2 regions of the Tardiphaga sp. OK246 genome follow, and region 2 is predicted to be linked to the other one. Evidence: riboswitches for the same ligand, from Rfam matches in the RefSeq annotation. Region 2 holds a riboswitch; the other holds the start of a gene.
The links. A riboswitch is a leader RNA that binds a small molecule or an ion and turns the genes downstream of it on or off. The one in region 2 is predicted to bind cobalamin.

Region 1 (7,684 bases), on a different contig from region 2:
GGTATCAGCCGTTCCAGCGCTGCGGCTTACGCCATCGCCTGCGATCGCAATCCTGGCTATGAGGCGGCGATTGCAGATGAGCTACGCAAACGTTCGCCTTATGTGACGCCGAACAAATTGATGGTGCAATTGGCCGACGAACAGCTTGGCCGCGACGGCCGCATGGTCGAAGCCATCGCACGCATCGGCCGCGGTGCGGACGCTTTTGAAGGTGAGGCTTATCGATTGCCGTTGAACTGGCCTATTTGATCAGGGCTGCGACGCCGAGCAGAAAACCGATCTCGAAGAGTTGCTCGACGGCACCGAGCACGTCGCCGGTGTAACCGCCGATCAGTCGACGCGACCAGAGTGCGAGCAGTGCGGCGAGCGCTGCGCCGAGCAGAAGACCCGCAAAAAGCGATGCGACCGAGACGAGCGCAAGCGGGATTGCTGCAAGCACGACCACACCAAGTGCAAACAACGATTCCTCAAATCGCACGGGCGCCTCGGCGTAAGTGACCTTCATCGCACTGGTATCGCCGCTATAGGGCAGGCGGTTCATCACGAAGGCCGGCATGGCGCGTGCTGCGGCGTGGACGGCGATCAGCGCTGCCGCACCTGCCCACAGCGGCAATATGGCGAGCGCCGCAATGCGCAGCGCCGTGCCCAGGCAAAGTGCGAGCGCCCCGTAGGTGCCGATGCGGCTGTCCTTCATGATTGCAAGACGCTTTTCGATCGTCCAGCCTCCGCCGAAACTGTCGGCCGTATCGGCAAGGCCGTCTTCATGCAGCGCGCTGGTCAGAGCGATGCTTGTCGTGATCGCCAGCAGGGCGGAAATCAGCGGTGACCAGAATTCGCCGACAACGAGAAACACGATTGCGGATGCAGCACCGATGCCGGCGCCGACCACCGGAAAATACTTCATTGCACGCGCAAGCCAGTCAGGCCCTTGCGCGTCGACAGTTGCCGGTACCGGCAGCACCGTCAGGAAACGGATCGCATTCAAAAGATGCGGATCCAGCCTCATCTAGATCTTTCCGGCCAGCACGTCGTCGAGGCTCGCAACATCGGTCAGCATGCGCGCAGCGGCACGGACCAACGGCACCGCAAGCAGCGCGCCGGTGCCTTCACCGAGCCGCAAGCCGAGATCAAGTAGCGGCTGGGCATCGAGCGCGTTGAGTACGATGTCGTGGCCGCGTTCAGCCGAACGGTGCGCGAAGACGCAGTAGTCGCGTGCGGCCGGGCACAGACGAACGGCGAGCAATGCCGCGGCGCTGGAGATGAAGCCGTCGATGATCACCGGCCGCCGTTGCGAAGCTGCGCCGAGGATCGCTCCGGCCATGCCCGCGATTTCCAGCCCGCCTAATTGGGCCAGCACATCCAGTGGCGCAGTTGCGTCGCTGCGCGCTGCCGCCTTCGTGATCGCCGCGCGCTTGCGCGCCATGCCGGCATCATCCTGCCCGGCGCCAACGCCGATACAATCATTCAGGGGTGCCGGTGCGAGTCGATGAACCACCAGTGCCGAGGAGGCCGTGTTGCCAATTCCCATCTCGCCGAGCGCGATGATGTCTGCGCCGGCCTTGATCTCACCGACGGCGATTCTGAAGCCGCGCGTCAGCGCATCGGCCGCGTGCTCTGCCGTCATCGCTGGCTCGCGCGCGGCATTCGCCGTACCCATGCGGACCTTTGCATCGATCAGCTTCGGGTGCACCGGCAGCTCGGCGGCGACGCCGATGTCGATCACGCGCACACCGATGTCATTGGCCGCGGCGAAAGCATTGGCCGTGGCGCGGCCGGCCAGATAGGTCATCACCATCGCGACCGTGACCGCCGATGGATATTGCGACACGCCTTCGGCCACCAGTCCGTGATCCCCCGCGAACACCAGCAGCACGGCATTGTCACCGCGCGGTTCGCCTGGATGCCGGATCATGCCGAGTTGCAATGCCAGCTCCTCGATTCGTCCGAGCGATCCCAGCGGCTTGGCCTTGCCGTCGATGGCAGCGCGGATTCCTGCCGCGATCTGCGGGTCAACAGGCGCAATGGCGGGCGGCTGCCACAAGGGCTGGGAATGGGCGGACATAGGGTTCCTTTTCGCGGCCTAACTGACGCAAGACGACCTGCAAGGTCAACAGGTCCGGGCGACAGTCCGTCGGCGCGGTTGACCCCGGCGCACCCGGCAGATAGCGTCTTTTGCGATGGTCCTTCCGCGTGGAAGGTGAATAGGGAAGCCGGTTTGAGGCCGGCGCTGCCCCCGCAACTGTAAGCGACGAGCCCGCGCCGGTGCCACTGGGAATTCTTCAGAATTCTTGGGAAGGCGGCAACAGGCTGTGACTCGCAAGCCAGGAGACCTGCCATCACGAACTGTGCTTTGGTGGCGTCGTCGGGGCGGGGTGCACCGGACGGGAGCGAACTGACGGCCATGCTGTCGGCGCGATCCAACAAAGCTCGTAGGCCCGCGAGGGCATGAACTGAGCATGTAATGGATCACGACAGCGCCGATATCTCTGGCGAACAAATTTCGGTCGAACCGCCGCGCCCCGTGCCGGCGGGTCCCGTTGTCGTGAGCGTGTGCATCAGCTGCAAGGCCGCCGAAACCGGCACGATCGTCGGGCCGGACATGTTCGATGCGGTGAAGGCCGCGCTCGGCGATGGCGATGCCGCCGTGATGGTGCGTCCGGTGCAGTGTCTCAGCGTCTGCAAGCGGCCAGCAACCGTTGCGGTGACGAGCCCTGATGGCTACACGTTCCTGTTCGGCGATCTGCAGACCGATAGCGGCAGCGCGGCGCTGGTGTCTTTCGTGGAGTCCTATCAGAAGGCCGACTACGGCCTGGTGCCATGGCGCGAGCGCGCCGAGGTGCTGCGCAAGGGCATGGTCGCGCGCGTGCCGCCGATGCGTTGGTCGCCTGAAGATGGGCGTGCGCCGAAATGACCGCGGTCTCCACCACGTTGGTGCTGGGCGGTGCGCGGTCCGGCAAGTCAACTTTCGCCGAGAGGCTGGTCGATGGCATCGGCCTGACCAAAGTCTATCTTGCGACTGCAACGGCCGGTGACGACGAGATGCATGCCCGCATCGCGCAGCATCGCAAGCAGCGCGGCGAAGGCTGGATCACCGTGGAAGAGCCGCTGGCGCTGGTCGATGCGCTGACGCGCGAGGCGACGGTCGGCCGCGTCGTGCTGGTGGATTGCCTGACGCTATGGCTGTCGAATCTGATGTTTGCCGAGCGCGATCCGGAGATCGAGGCAAAGCGTCTGGTGCGCTTCCTCGATGTCTCGCGCTATCCGATCGTTTTCGTGTCCAACGAAGTTGGCCTCGGCCTCGTGCCGGAGACACCGCTCGGCCGCGCGTTTCGCGATGCGCAGGGCCGCCTCAACCAGATCATCGCGGCCGCCGTGCCGAATGTTGCTTTCATTGCCGCCGGGCTTCCGCTCTGGCTCAAGCGTTCCCAGGAGAATTGAATGTCCCGCGTTCCCGTCACCGTCCTCACCGGATTTCTCGGCGCCGGCAAGACCACGCTGCTGCGCTCGCTGCTGACCCAGGCCGATGGCCGCCGCATCGCCGTGATCGTCAATGAGTTCGGCGATGCCGGTTTCGATGGCGGTCTGGTCGAGGAATGCGCGGCAAAGGCCTGTGCGCCCGGCGATATCGTCGAGCTTACCAATGGCTGCATCTGCTGCACCGTCGCCGACGACTTCGTGCCGACCATGGATAAGCTGCTGTCGCGCGAGCGTCCACTCGATGCCATCGTCATCGAGACCTCCGGCCTCGCGCTGCCGCAGCCGCTGTTGAAGGCCTTTGCCTGGCCGGCAGTGAAGACTCGCGCCACTGTCGATGGCGTCGTCACTGTCGTCGACGCGCTGGCGCTCTCTGAAGGCCGTGTCACGCTGGACGAAGACGCTGTTGCCGAACAGCGCGCCAAGGACGAAGGCATCGAACACGACGACCCCATCGAGGAAGTGTTCGAGGACCAGCTCGCTTGCGCTGATCTGGTGGTTTTGTCGAAAAGCGATCTCGTCGCTCCAGAAAAGCTCGCCGAGATCGAAGCCAAGCTGAAAGCCGTGTTGCGCCCCGGTGTCAGCATCGTGCGCTCCAAGGGCGATCTCGCGCCATCGGTGCTGATCGGCCTCAATGCCGCCGCCGAGGACGACATGGCTGCCCGCGTCGGTCATCACGGCGAGGAGGAAGAACACGACCATGACGACTTCGACAGCATCGTCGTCAAACCCACCGCTGCTGCGAGCATCGATGCGATGCGCGCACGCATCAGCGACGCGCTCGGCCTCGACGGTGTCCTCCGTGTGAAGGGCCATGCCCGCATCGCCGATAAATCTGCGCCGATCGTCGTGCAGGCCGTTGGCGCTCGCGTTGAACTCGCCTTCGCCCGGCCGGACGTGATGCAGGCCGAGCATCTGGTGGTCATCGGCCTCAAGGGATTCGACGGCGACGCCGTGCGAAAGGCACTCGCCGGGTAACGCAGGTTCACCCGCATGCATCTGAAGCTCGATACCTCCGGCAGCATTGACGACGGCGACGTCGCCCGCGATCTCGGGCAGGACACCGCTGATATCGTCGTGCTGTCTGCGGCAGACAGCGATCTGGCGGCGTTCAATGCGGCGCATGCGACGCTATCGGACGATTTCCCGAGCGTACGGCTCACGAATATGCTGGCGCTCGGCCATCCCGCGTCGGTCGATCTCTATGTCGAACGGACGCTGGCCAAGGCGAAGATCGTCGTGCTGCGCATGCTCGGGGGTATCAGCTATTGGCCCCATGGCGTCGAAAGCCTGCGCAGCGATGCGCTGAGCCGCGGTGCCAAATTCGCCTGCCTGCCCGGCGAGATGGACTGGAATGCCGAGCTGGCCGCGCGCGGCACTGTCAGCAGCGATGAAACGCACGCGCTGTGGCGCTATTGCAGCGAGGGCGGTGTCGACAACGCGCAGCTGGCACTGCGCTATGCCGCACATCTGATCGGCCATGGTGAGGAGCCGCCTGTTGCGCGGCCGATGCCTTCGGCCGGCTTCTGGCCGGGTGAACCGGCGGGGGATAACCGGCCGAATGCGATCGTGATCTTCTACCGCGCGCTGGTGGCCGGCGGCGATACGGCGGCAATCGATGCATTGCGTCGTTCGCTCGACGCGCGCGGCCTCAACGCGGCCTGTCTCTACGTCACGAGCCTGAAGGATGAGCGCTCCGCGGCTTTCCTGCGCGCCGCGCTTGCGGCCTATCCGCCCGATATCATCATCAACGCCACGGCCTTCGCCACTGCGACCGCGCATGACGATGCCGGCGTGTTGTCGGCGTCAGGCTGTCCGATTCTGCAGGTCGCGCAGGCCGGCATCTCGCGCGCCAGCTGGGAAGCCTCTACTCGCGGCCTGACGCCGCGCGATCTGGCGATGCATGTGGTGTTGCCGGAAGTCGATGGCCGCATCTTCGCCAATGCCATCGCCTTCAAGGAACGTGGCGCCAGCGACGGCGGCTTTGCGCCGGCAACATTGCAGCCGGTGCAGGATCGGATTGATGCGACCGCTGATCTGGCGCGCGCCTGGGTGCGCTTGCGCCGCGCTGCGGCGTGCGAACGACGCGTCGCGCTGATTCTGGCCAATTATCCCAATCGCGATGGACGCCTTGCCAATGGCGTCGGCCTCGATACGCCGCAGAGCCTGATCGATGTGATCGCCGCGATGCGCGAAGCCGGCTACGGCACTGGTGACGCGCCTGACACGACGACCGCCATGATGCAGCTGTTGCAACAGGGTCCAACGAATGCGCTTGCCGGTCGCGCCGAGCGAAGCGGTGGCGTGACGTGGCCGCTGGCTGAGTATCACGCGGCCTTTGCGACGCTGCCGACCAATGTGCGGCTTGCTATTGAGTCACGGTGGGGCAAGGCTGAGAGCGATCCGCATGTCGTCGATGGCGCCTTCCGCCTTGGCCTGCATCGTTTCGGCAACATCACTGTCGGCGTGCAGCCGGCACGCGGTTACAATATCGATCCCAAGAGCACCTATCACGATCCCGATCTGGTGCCGCCGCATCACTATCTTGCATTTTATCTCTGGCTGCGCCGCAACTTTGATGCGCATGCGGTGGTGCATCTCGGCAAGCACGGCAATCTCGAATGGCTGCCGGGGAAAAGCGCAGGCCTGTCGGCCGATTGTCTGCCCGATGCCGTGCTCGGTCCGCTGCCGCATCTCTATCCGTTCATCGTCAACGATCCCGGCGAGGGCATTCAGGCCAAGCGCCGCACCTCCGCCGTGATCATCGATCACCTGACACCGCCGATGACGCGGGCTGAGCTGCATGACGATCTGGCGCGGCTGGAGAATCTGGTCGACGAATATGCCATGGCGACCGATCTCGATCCCAAGCGCGCTGCCGTGATCGCCGAAGACATCCTGTCGCTCGCCCGCGCGCAGCAGATCGATGCCGACGTCAATGTCACCCGCGACACGCCGACGGGCGAGGCGCTGCGCGCGCTCGACGCCCATCTATGCGATCTCAAGGAAATGCAGATCCGCGACGGATTGCACATATTTGGCCGCGCGCCCGAGGACGCGCAGCGCAATGGTCTCCTGGTGTCCATCGCGCGCCTGCCGCGCTCGGAGATCAAGCCGCAGGATGCGTCACTGCATCGCGCTTTGGCTGCCGATCTCGGTCTTGGCACGTTCGACCCGCTCACCCGTGATATGGCCGATGACTATCTCGGCCCGCGCCCCGGCGTTCTTGCCGATGTCAGCGATGCAGTCTGGCGCACCACAGGTGACACCGTCGAACGGATCGAAGGGCTGGCGCTGCAACTTGTCTCCGGCGAGCTGCCTTGCGATCCCACCTGGATGCGCGCCACCGATGTACTTCACTGGATCACTACGAAACTGCGACCTGCCATCGATGCTTGCGGTGGCGCGGAGACGGCCGCATTCCTCAAAGGCCTCGACGGTCAGTTCGTGCGGCCCGGTCCATCTGGCGCGCCGACGCGTGGACGCCCCGATGTGCTGCCGACCGGGCGCAATTTTTTCGCCGTCGACGTTCGCGCCGTGCCAACGCCATCCGCCTGGCGCATCGGGCAACTGGCGGCCGAACGGCTGGTCGAGAGCTATTGGCAGGAGGCCGGCGAATGGCCGCGCGCGATTGCGCTGTCGGCCTGGGGCACCGCCAATATGCGCACCGGCGGTGACGATGTCGCGCAGGCGCTCGCGCTGATCGGCGCACGGCCGTTGTGGGAGGAAACCTCGGGCCGCGTCACGGGCTTTGCGATCACCCCGCTGTCGGAACTGAAACGCCCGCGTGTGGATGTGACCTTCCGTGTCTCCGGCCTGTTCCGCGATGCGTTCCCGACCCAGATGGACATCATCGGCTCTGCTGTGAGCGCGGTGGCCGAGCTCGATGAGCCCGATGAGGCCAATCCCATCGCGGCCAATGTCCGCGCGCGCGCCCGCACGCTCGAAGCCGGCGGCATGACCTGCGAGATTGCGCGGCGGCAGGCGACGCGCCGTGTGTTCGGCTCCAAGCCTGGCGCTTATGGTGCGGGCCTGCAGGCGCTGATGGATGAGGGTGGCTGGAGTAATCGCGCTGATATCTCCGACGTCTATCTCGATTGGGGCGGCTATGCCTATGGCGGTGGAACCGATGGGGAGGACGCGCGAGGCGAATTCGCCGAACGGCTGAGGGGCGTCGATCTCGTAGCGCAGGCGCAGGACAATCGCGAGC
Region 2 (7,684 bases):
CACGGTCGATCGATCCGACGCTGCCGTCGAAATATTTCAGGTCCGAGACCATCACCTCGTCCCACAGGCCCCTCTTTTTCAGATCGCGCACAAGGAAGGCATTCACCACTGTGAAATCGCCTGACATGTTCGATTTGACATAGAGGTTCTGATAGGCCGGCTCGATCGACTGCGCGACGCCGCAGATATTGGAGATCGTCGCTGTCGGCGCGATCGCCATCACGTTGGAATTGCGCATGCCGGTGGACTTCACGCGGTCACGCAGGCCGTTCCAGTCGAGCGTGGTCGAGCGATCCATCTGCACACCACCGCGGGCCTCCGCAAGTATCTCGATGGAGTCGATCGGCAGGATGCCGCGGCTCCACAGCGATCCGTCGAAGGACGGATAGCGGCCGCGCTCGGCGGCAAGATCCACCGATGCCGAGATCGAATGGAAGGCAATCGCTTCCATGCTGGTGTCGGCAAACGCCACGGCCGCATCCGACGCCATCGCGATACCCTGCGCCTGCAGTGCATCCTGGAAGCCCATCAGACCCAGACCCACCGGACGATGCTTGAGGTTCGAGCGGCGCGCTTCCGGGATGGTGTAGAAATTGATGTCGATGACATTGTCGAGCATCCGCATCGCCGTGGTCACGGTACGCTTGAGCTGCGCGTGGTCGAGACCATCCTTGCCGATATGATTGAGCAGGTTGACCGAGCCGAGATTGCAGACCGCGACCTCATCATCGGACGTATTCAGCGTGATCTCCGTGCAGAGATTCGATGAATGGATCACGCCAGCATGCTGCTGCGGCGAGCGCAGATTGCAGGGATCCTTGAAGGTGATCCAGGGATGGCCGGTCTCGAACACCATGGTCAGCATGCGGCGCCACAAGTCAGTTGCGCGCACCTTCTTGAACACGCGGATCTCGCCGCGCGCAGCCTTCTCCTCATAGGCCGCATAGCGCTCGGCAAAGGGCTTGCCATAGAGGTCGTGCAGCTCCGGCGTTTCGTCGGGCGAGAACAGCGTCCATTCGCCATCGGCCTCGACGCGCTGCATGAACAGGTCTGGCACCCAGTTGGCGGTGTTCATATCGTGCGTGCGGCGGCGGTCGTCGCCGGTGTTCTTGCGGAGATCGAGGAATTCTTCGATGTCGATGTGCCAGGTCTCGAGATAGGCGCAGACCGCGCCCTTGCGCTTGCCGCCCTGATTGACGGCGATGGCCGTATCGTTGGCGACCTTCAGGAATGGCACCACGCCCTGGCTCTCGCCATTGGTACCCTTGATATGCGCGCCGAGACCGCGCACGCGCGTCCAGTCATTGCCGAGACCGCCGGAATATTTCGCCAGCAGTGCGTTGTCCTTCACCGACTTAAAGATGCCGTCGAGATCGTCGGCCACCGTCGTGAGGAAGCAGGACGACAGCTGCGGCCGCAGCGTGCCGGAATTGAACAGTGTCGGCGTCGAGGCCATGAAGTCGAACGACGACAGCAGGTTGTAGAATTCGATCGCGCGGGCTTCGCGGTCGATCTCGCGCAGCGCGAGGCCCATGGCAACGCGCATGAAGAAGGCCTGCGGCAGTTCGATGCGATTGCCCTGCACATGCAGGAAGTAGCGGTCATAGAGCGTTTGCAGGCCCAGGAACTGGAACTGGAGATCGCCTTCCGGCCTCAGCGCGGCAGCGATTCGCTTGAGATCGAAGCGCGCGAGTTCGGGATCGAGCAGCTCGGCCGCAATGCCGGTCTTGATATAGGCGCCGAAATATTCGGCGTAGCGCGTGGTCATGTCAGCCTGCGACGCGTGGGTCGGGCTGCCATGAACGAAGGACAGGACTTCCGTGCGCAGTTTATCGAGCAGCAGGCGGGCGCTGACAAAGGTGTAGTTCGGCTCCTGCTCCACCAGCGTGCGCGCGGCCATGATGCCAGCCAGTGCCAGTTCATCCAGCGTGATGCCGTCATAGAGATTGCGGCGGGTTTCCTCGAGCACCGGGGCGGCATCGACGCCATCAAGGCCGGCGCAGGCCTCGTTGACGATCAGCGCGAGACGCGCCGAATCGAGCGGGGCGCGCGTGCCGTTGGCGAGCGTGACGTGCAGCACCGGTGCGGTGGAAACCAGCGCGGGCTTGGCGGCCAGTTCCTCGGCGCGGGTGCGAGCGCGCTCCTCGCGGTACAGCACATAGGCGCGGGCCACCTTGTGGTGCTCGCTGCGCATCAGCGCCAGTTCGACCTGATCCTGGACGTCCTCGATATGGAAGGTCCGGCCTTCACCGACGCGGCGCGTCAATGCAGCCACGACTTCGCCGGTCAGTTGTTCCACCGCCTCATGGACGCGGCGCGACGCCGCTGCCGTGTGGCCCTCGACGGCCAGAAAGGCTTTGGTCATCGCGACGGAAATCTTGCTGCCGTCGAAGGACGACACCGTGCCGTTGCGCCGGATGATCTGCATCGAGGGTTCGCGCGCAGGCGCAGCGAGCGTTTCCGGCGACAGTTGAATCAGCGGCGCATGAGCCGCATCGCGTCCGTTGGACAAAACAGAAGATGAAGTAGGCATCGGCAAGACCCCGTGTGATGCATCAAGCAATGGGGGCTGGGGCCGAAAGGACGCTGCAAAATACACGGCGGAGATCCGCCGGCATTGCCTGCAAGCGACCGCTGGGACACCCCGCCCATGGACGTTCTGGTGTCGCGGCAGGTCTCCTGGCTCGCAGGTCAATGTCTGTTTCAGCCTTCCCGATGCTTGCGCATCAGTGACTTCAATCGAAACAGACTCACTGCTTACAGTTGCGGGGGCAGCGCCGGAATATGACGCAAAACAGCGTCTTTACCGGCTTCCCTCTTAGCCACCAAGTCTTGCGACAGGGCGGACCGTGACGTCTACATTTGGTGTGACCCGCGGCGAAGTGTCAAGCGGGCATTGAGCCGAACGCAACAAATTCGGTAGGGCTGTTGGTTCAGTGGACAACCGCTTGCGTGGCGGAAACCGCGGGATCGTTGGCGGTTTCTGCACGATGCGATTCGTTGTCCGAAAGGACCGTGAGGCGCAGAAGAGCCACATCAATCGATGGAGGATGCCATGCGGAACCTGGCAACGAGCACTGAGAGAACCGAGTTCAACGCTTTCGTGGAGCACGCAGGCGCGCTCACGGCGTTCGAGACGACGGAGCAGATCGCCCGGCGCCGACTCGACGAGATGCTGAACGAAGCGCTGATGGACAGCTTTCCTGCGAGCGATCCGGTTTCTTCACTGCAACTCGCCTGAGCAGAATCAGACCGCGCGAAAGCTGGCCCGATACTGGCTGGGCGTCAGACCCAGCCGTCGCACGAAGACCTGACGCATATGTTCGGCGGTGGTGAAACCGGATTCATAAGCCACCACCTTGAGCGGCAGATCGCTGCCTTCGAGACGGTTACGCGCCGTGTCGATCCGGGCGCCCTCGACAAAATCTGCCGGCGTCATCTTTGTTTCCTGCTTGAATGTCCGCGCAAAGGTGCGGGCGCTCATGCCCGCCACATCGGCCAGTTCATCCACGCTGTGCGCGTCACGCAGATGGGCCATCACATGAGCATGGACTCGCGCAATCGGTGAATCCGGCTCGGCCGGCGGTACCAGATAGGGACTGAATTGCGACTGGCCACCCTGGCGCTGCGCCACCACAACCAGACGCTTGGCTACGGCCAGCGCAACATCCGCGCCATGATCTTCCTGGACCAGTGCGAGACCGAGATCGATCCCTGCGGTGACGCCGGCCGACGTCACCAGCGCGCCATCGCGGCTATAGATGCGATCGAACTCCACATGCGCTTTGGGGAAACGCAACGCCAATAGCGGCGCATTCTGCCAGTGCGTCGTCACCGTCTTGTCGTCGAGCAAGCCTGCATGGCCGAGCGCGAATGCCCCGGTGCACACCGAACCATAACGCCCCGCCTGGAGCGCCGCATTGGCAAGCCACTCTGTGAGCTGCGGATCCGCCTCCGCCGTCGGCAGCCCTGGCCCGCCGGCCACCAGCACCAGATCCCAGGGCTTGTTCGCATCACTGAACGCCAGATCGGCGGATATCCGCAAACCGTTCGATGCACGCAGCGGCGCGCAGTCTGCAGCGACAAGTGTAATGTCGTAGCCGTCGCCCGGTGCAACGAAGCCATTGGCCTCCATGAACACATCAAGCGGACCGGCTACGTCCAGCGACTGGACGCCCGGAAAGATCGCAAGAGCAACGGTCTTCATGGTGATGCTTCATTCCGACGGCGAGGACAGGCCCAAGTCATTCTGAATAGATAGTCGTCTTGCGGCGGGAAATCACGGGCGAATGGCAGCTTTGCAGGGCGCGGCGCGATTGCGAGGACACCGCCCGCCGGCGACAACGGATGCATCACAACACCCCCGCAAGGAGCATCTCATGAGCAAGACCATTGCCGGCATCAAAGTCCCTGACAGCGCCCTCGCTCGCCAGGTCGATCAGCTGGTGCGCGACACCGAAAGCGATCTTCTGTATCATCATTCCAATCGGGTTTTCCTGTTCGGCGCGCTCGCCGGACAGCGCAAGGGTCTCAAAGTCGATTCCGAGTTACTTTATGTCGGCGCGATGTTTCACGACATGGGCTTACAGGCGCCCTATGCGAGCAAGGATGAACGTTTCGAAGTCGATGGCGCGAATGCTGCGGCGGACTTTCTGCGCAGCCACAGGATCGATGAGCGCGACATCGACGATGTCTGGGACGCCATCGCGCTTCACACGACACCGGGCATTCCCAAGCACAAGCGGCCCGTGGTGGCGCTCGTCACGGCTGGTGTCGAGATGGATGTGCTGGGTCTTGAGTACGACGCCTTCACGGCACATCAGCGCCACGAAGTGTGTGCCTGCCATCCGCGCGACCATGACTTCAAGAACGGGATCATCGATGCGTTCGCTGCAGGGACGATCCACAAGCCGGAGACCACCTTCGGCAACGTCAAGGCTGACGTGCTCGACCTCCGCGACCCCACCTACAAACGCGGGAATTTCTGCAGCATCATCCTGAACTCGGCGTGGAGCGAATAGACTCCCGCACGCGCATGGCGATCAACGCTGCCACCAGCAGCGTTGCGCCAAAGCCCGTGGGAGCGCCGAGAAATGGATAGGCGATCAGCAGCGCAGCAGCGAGACCGAGCACCGGCAGTTCGTGACGGCGAAAGCCTTCCGCGAGACCGATACGGGCGATGAAGCCGATGGCAATCGCAAGCACCATCACGTCGTACAGGAAAAGGTAGGGCGTCGTGAGCAAGGCGCCGACTGCCAGCGCAGCGGCTTTCAGTTCATAGCGCACGCTGCTGCGCCACAACGGCACCAGCACCGCTACGACGGCACCAATCATGATCCACTGGAACGTCCAGGCCAGCGGCTCGCTGCCGTCGAAATAGCGCACCAGTGCGAAGATGCTCTGCATCTTGCCCCATGGCGCGCGGCCTTCGGTAAGGAAGGCCTGCGAGAACATCGGCATCCAGTGGATAAAGGCCTGCCAGCTCTCGGTGCCGAAAGCGAGCCACGACACCGCGGCCAGCAGCACTGTTGTGATACCTGCGCTGACAAACGCCTTCCATTGTGACGCCGCGATCAGCATCAGCGGAAACAGAAATCCGTACTGCGGCTTGTAGCTGAGCAGGCCCAGACAGATCCCCGACAGGATCGGCCGGGTCGGCAGCAGCACCAGCATCCCGCCGATCAGCGCCGCGGTCAGAAATCCATTCTGCCCGACAAGGCCGTTGGTCATCACCACCGGAAAAGCCGCAGCCAGTAAAAGGCCGAAGGGACGACCGACGATCGCACGCATCGCCGCCAGATACGGCACGAAGCTGACCGCAGCCCAGCCGGCAAAAGCTACAGCATAAGGCAGCTTTGCGAGCAGTGCCGCGATGAACAGGAACGGCGGCGGATAATGCCAGGCGAAATTGCCGGGATAGCTCTGACCGAGAACCGCAATCTGGACCTTTTTCTGGATGTCCCAGTCATAAGCCCAAGCCGGATGACCATCGAGCACCAATCGCCCGGCAGACCACACATTGACGAAATCGGTGGGCGAGCCGAGGCCGTCTTCATAGATCCAGCCGCGACCGTAGAAGGTCGGGAAGAAGGCGAGATGCAGCATCGTCAGGATCGTGCAGACGATCAGCAGCGCCGGCGGAACAGGGCCACGCTCGGGTGTCGAAGTCATCGTGAGCGGCGCTGGCATAGGGTCCCCAATGCGCATCAAGGGCGCCGGGCGACAGTGCCGATGGAAGTTTGAGGAAGGTTTAAGTGGGACGTGGTCCCCGCGTCGGGCCTCGCTCCATTCGAGCTACAGATAACAAAAAACGCGGCCTTTCGGCCGCGTTTTGCATGTTTACGTGTGTCGACTTTACGCCTGCGGCTGCGGCTCCAGGCCACCGTCCGGACGCGGGCGCGGCTTGCCAGCGGGAGGCACAGCCGAGGTACGCGGGCCCGACGGCTCCAGCACCGACTCGCGGTTCGGCTTCTTGCCGTTCAGCAAATCCGTGATCTCGTCGCCCGAGAGGGTTTCGAATTCCAGCAAGCCCTTGGCCAGCGTTTCGAGGTCATCGCGCTTCTCGGTGAGGATCTTGGTCGCTTCGTCATAGCCTTCAGCGACCAGACGCTTCACTTCGGAGTCGATCTTCTGCGCTGTGGATTCCGAGACCGCCTGGGTGCGGTTCATCTGCATGCCGAGGAAGACCTCGTCGTTGTTCTCGCCATACGACACCGTACCGAGTTCTTCCGACAGGCCCCAGCGCGTCACCATCATGCGAGCCAGCCGCGTGGCCTGCTCGATATCGGAGGACGCACCCGAGGTGACCTTGTTGCGGCCGAAGATCAATTCTTCAGCAACGCGGCCACCCATCATGATGGCGAGGCGCGAGGTCATCTGCTCCAGGGACATCGACATCTTGTCCCGTTCCGGCAGCTGCATGACCATGCCGAGCGCACGGCCGCGCGGAATGATAGTCGCCTTGTGGATCGGGTCGGTGGCGATGACGTTGAGGCCGACGATGGCGTGACCGCCTTCGTGATAGGCCGTCAGCATCTTCTCTTCCTCGGACATCACCAGCGACTTGCGCTCGGCGCCCATCATCACCTTATCCTTGGCCTCTTCGAACTCGCTCTGCGTCACCATGCGCTTGTTACGGCGCGCGGCAGTCAGTGCGGCCTCGTTGACGAGGTTCATCAGGTCCGCGCCGGAGAAACCGGGCGTGCCGCGTGCGATCGTCTTGAGATTGATATCCGGCGCCAGCGGCACCTTGCGGACATGGACCTTGAGGATCTGCTCGCGACCGACAACGTCCGGATTTGGCACCACGACCTGACGGTCGAAACGGCCGGGACGCAGCAGCGCGGGATCCAGCACGTCCGGACGGTTGGTGGCGGCGATCAGGATCACGCCTTCATTGGCCTCGAAGCCGTCCATCTCGACCAGCAACTGATTGAGGGTCTGTTCGCGCTCGTCATTGCCGCCGCCGAGACCGGCGCCACGATGACGACCGACGGCGTCGATTTCGTCGATGAAGATGATGCAGGGCGCATTCTTCTTGGCCTGCTCGAACATGTCACGCACACGGGATGCGCCGACGCCGACGAACATTTCGACGAAGTCCGAACCCGAAATGGTGAAGAACGGCACATTGGCTTCGCCCGCGACCGCACGCGCGATCAGCGTCTTACCGGTGCCGGGAGGG

Region 1: linked by a shared signal. The riboswitch ahead of CHC01_RS16325 (DUF1636 family protein) and the one ahead of CHC01_RS01880 (ribonucleoside-diphosphate reductase subunit alpha) in region 2 are both predicted to bind cobalamin.

The regions. Positions count from the first base shown of each region.
Region 1 covers NZ_FZOX01000003.1:706,725-714,408, reverse strand. The annotation lists gene CHC01_RS16340 (tyrosine phosphatase family protein) at 1-249, shown strand, start outside; gene cobS (adenosylcobinamide-GDP ribazoletransferase) at 242-1,006, opposite strand; gene cobT (nicotinate-nucleotide--dimethylbenzimidazole phosphoribosyltransferase) at 1,007-2,062, opposite strand; cobalamin riboswitch at 2,162-2,352, shown strand; gene CHC01_RS16325 (DUF1636 family protein) at 2,462-2,911, shown strand; gene cobU (bifunctional adenosylcobinamide kinase/adenosylcobinamide-phosphate guanylyltransferase) at 2,908-3,438, shown strand; gene cobW (cobalamin biosynthesis protein CobW) at 3,439-4,452, shown strand; gene cobN (cobaltochelatase subunit CobN) at 4,468-7,684, shown strand, end outside.
Region 2 covers NZ_FZOX01000001.1:386,369-394,052, forward strand. The annotation lists gene CHC01_RS01880 (ribonucleoside-diphosphate reductase subunit alpha) at 1-2,533, opposite strand, end outside; cobalamin riboswitch at 2,653-2,867, opposite strand; gene CHC01_RS01885 (hypothetical protein) at 3,056-3,241, shown strand; gene CHC01_RS01890 (GlxA family transcriptional regulator) at 3,248-4,207, opposite strand; gene CHC01_RS01895 (HD domain-containing protein) at 4,380-5,021, shown strand; gene CHC01_RS01900 (glycosyltransferase family 87 protein) at 4,993-6,189, opposite strand; gene ftsH (ATP-dependent zinc metalloprotease FtsH) at 6,355-7,684, opposite strand, start outside.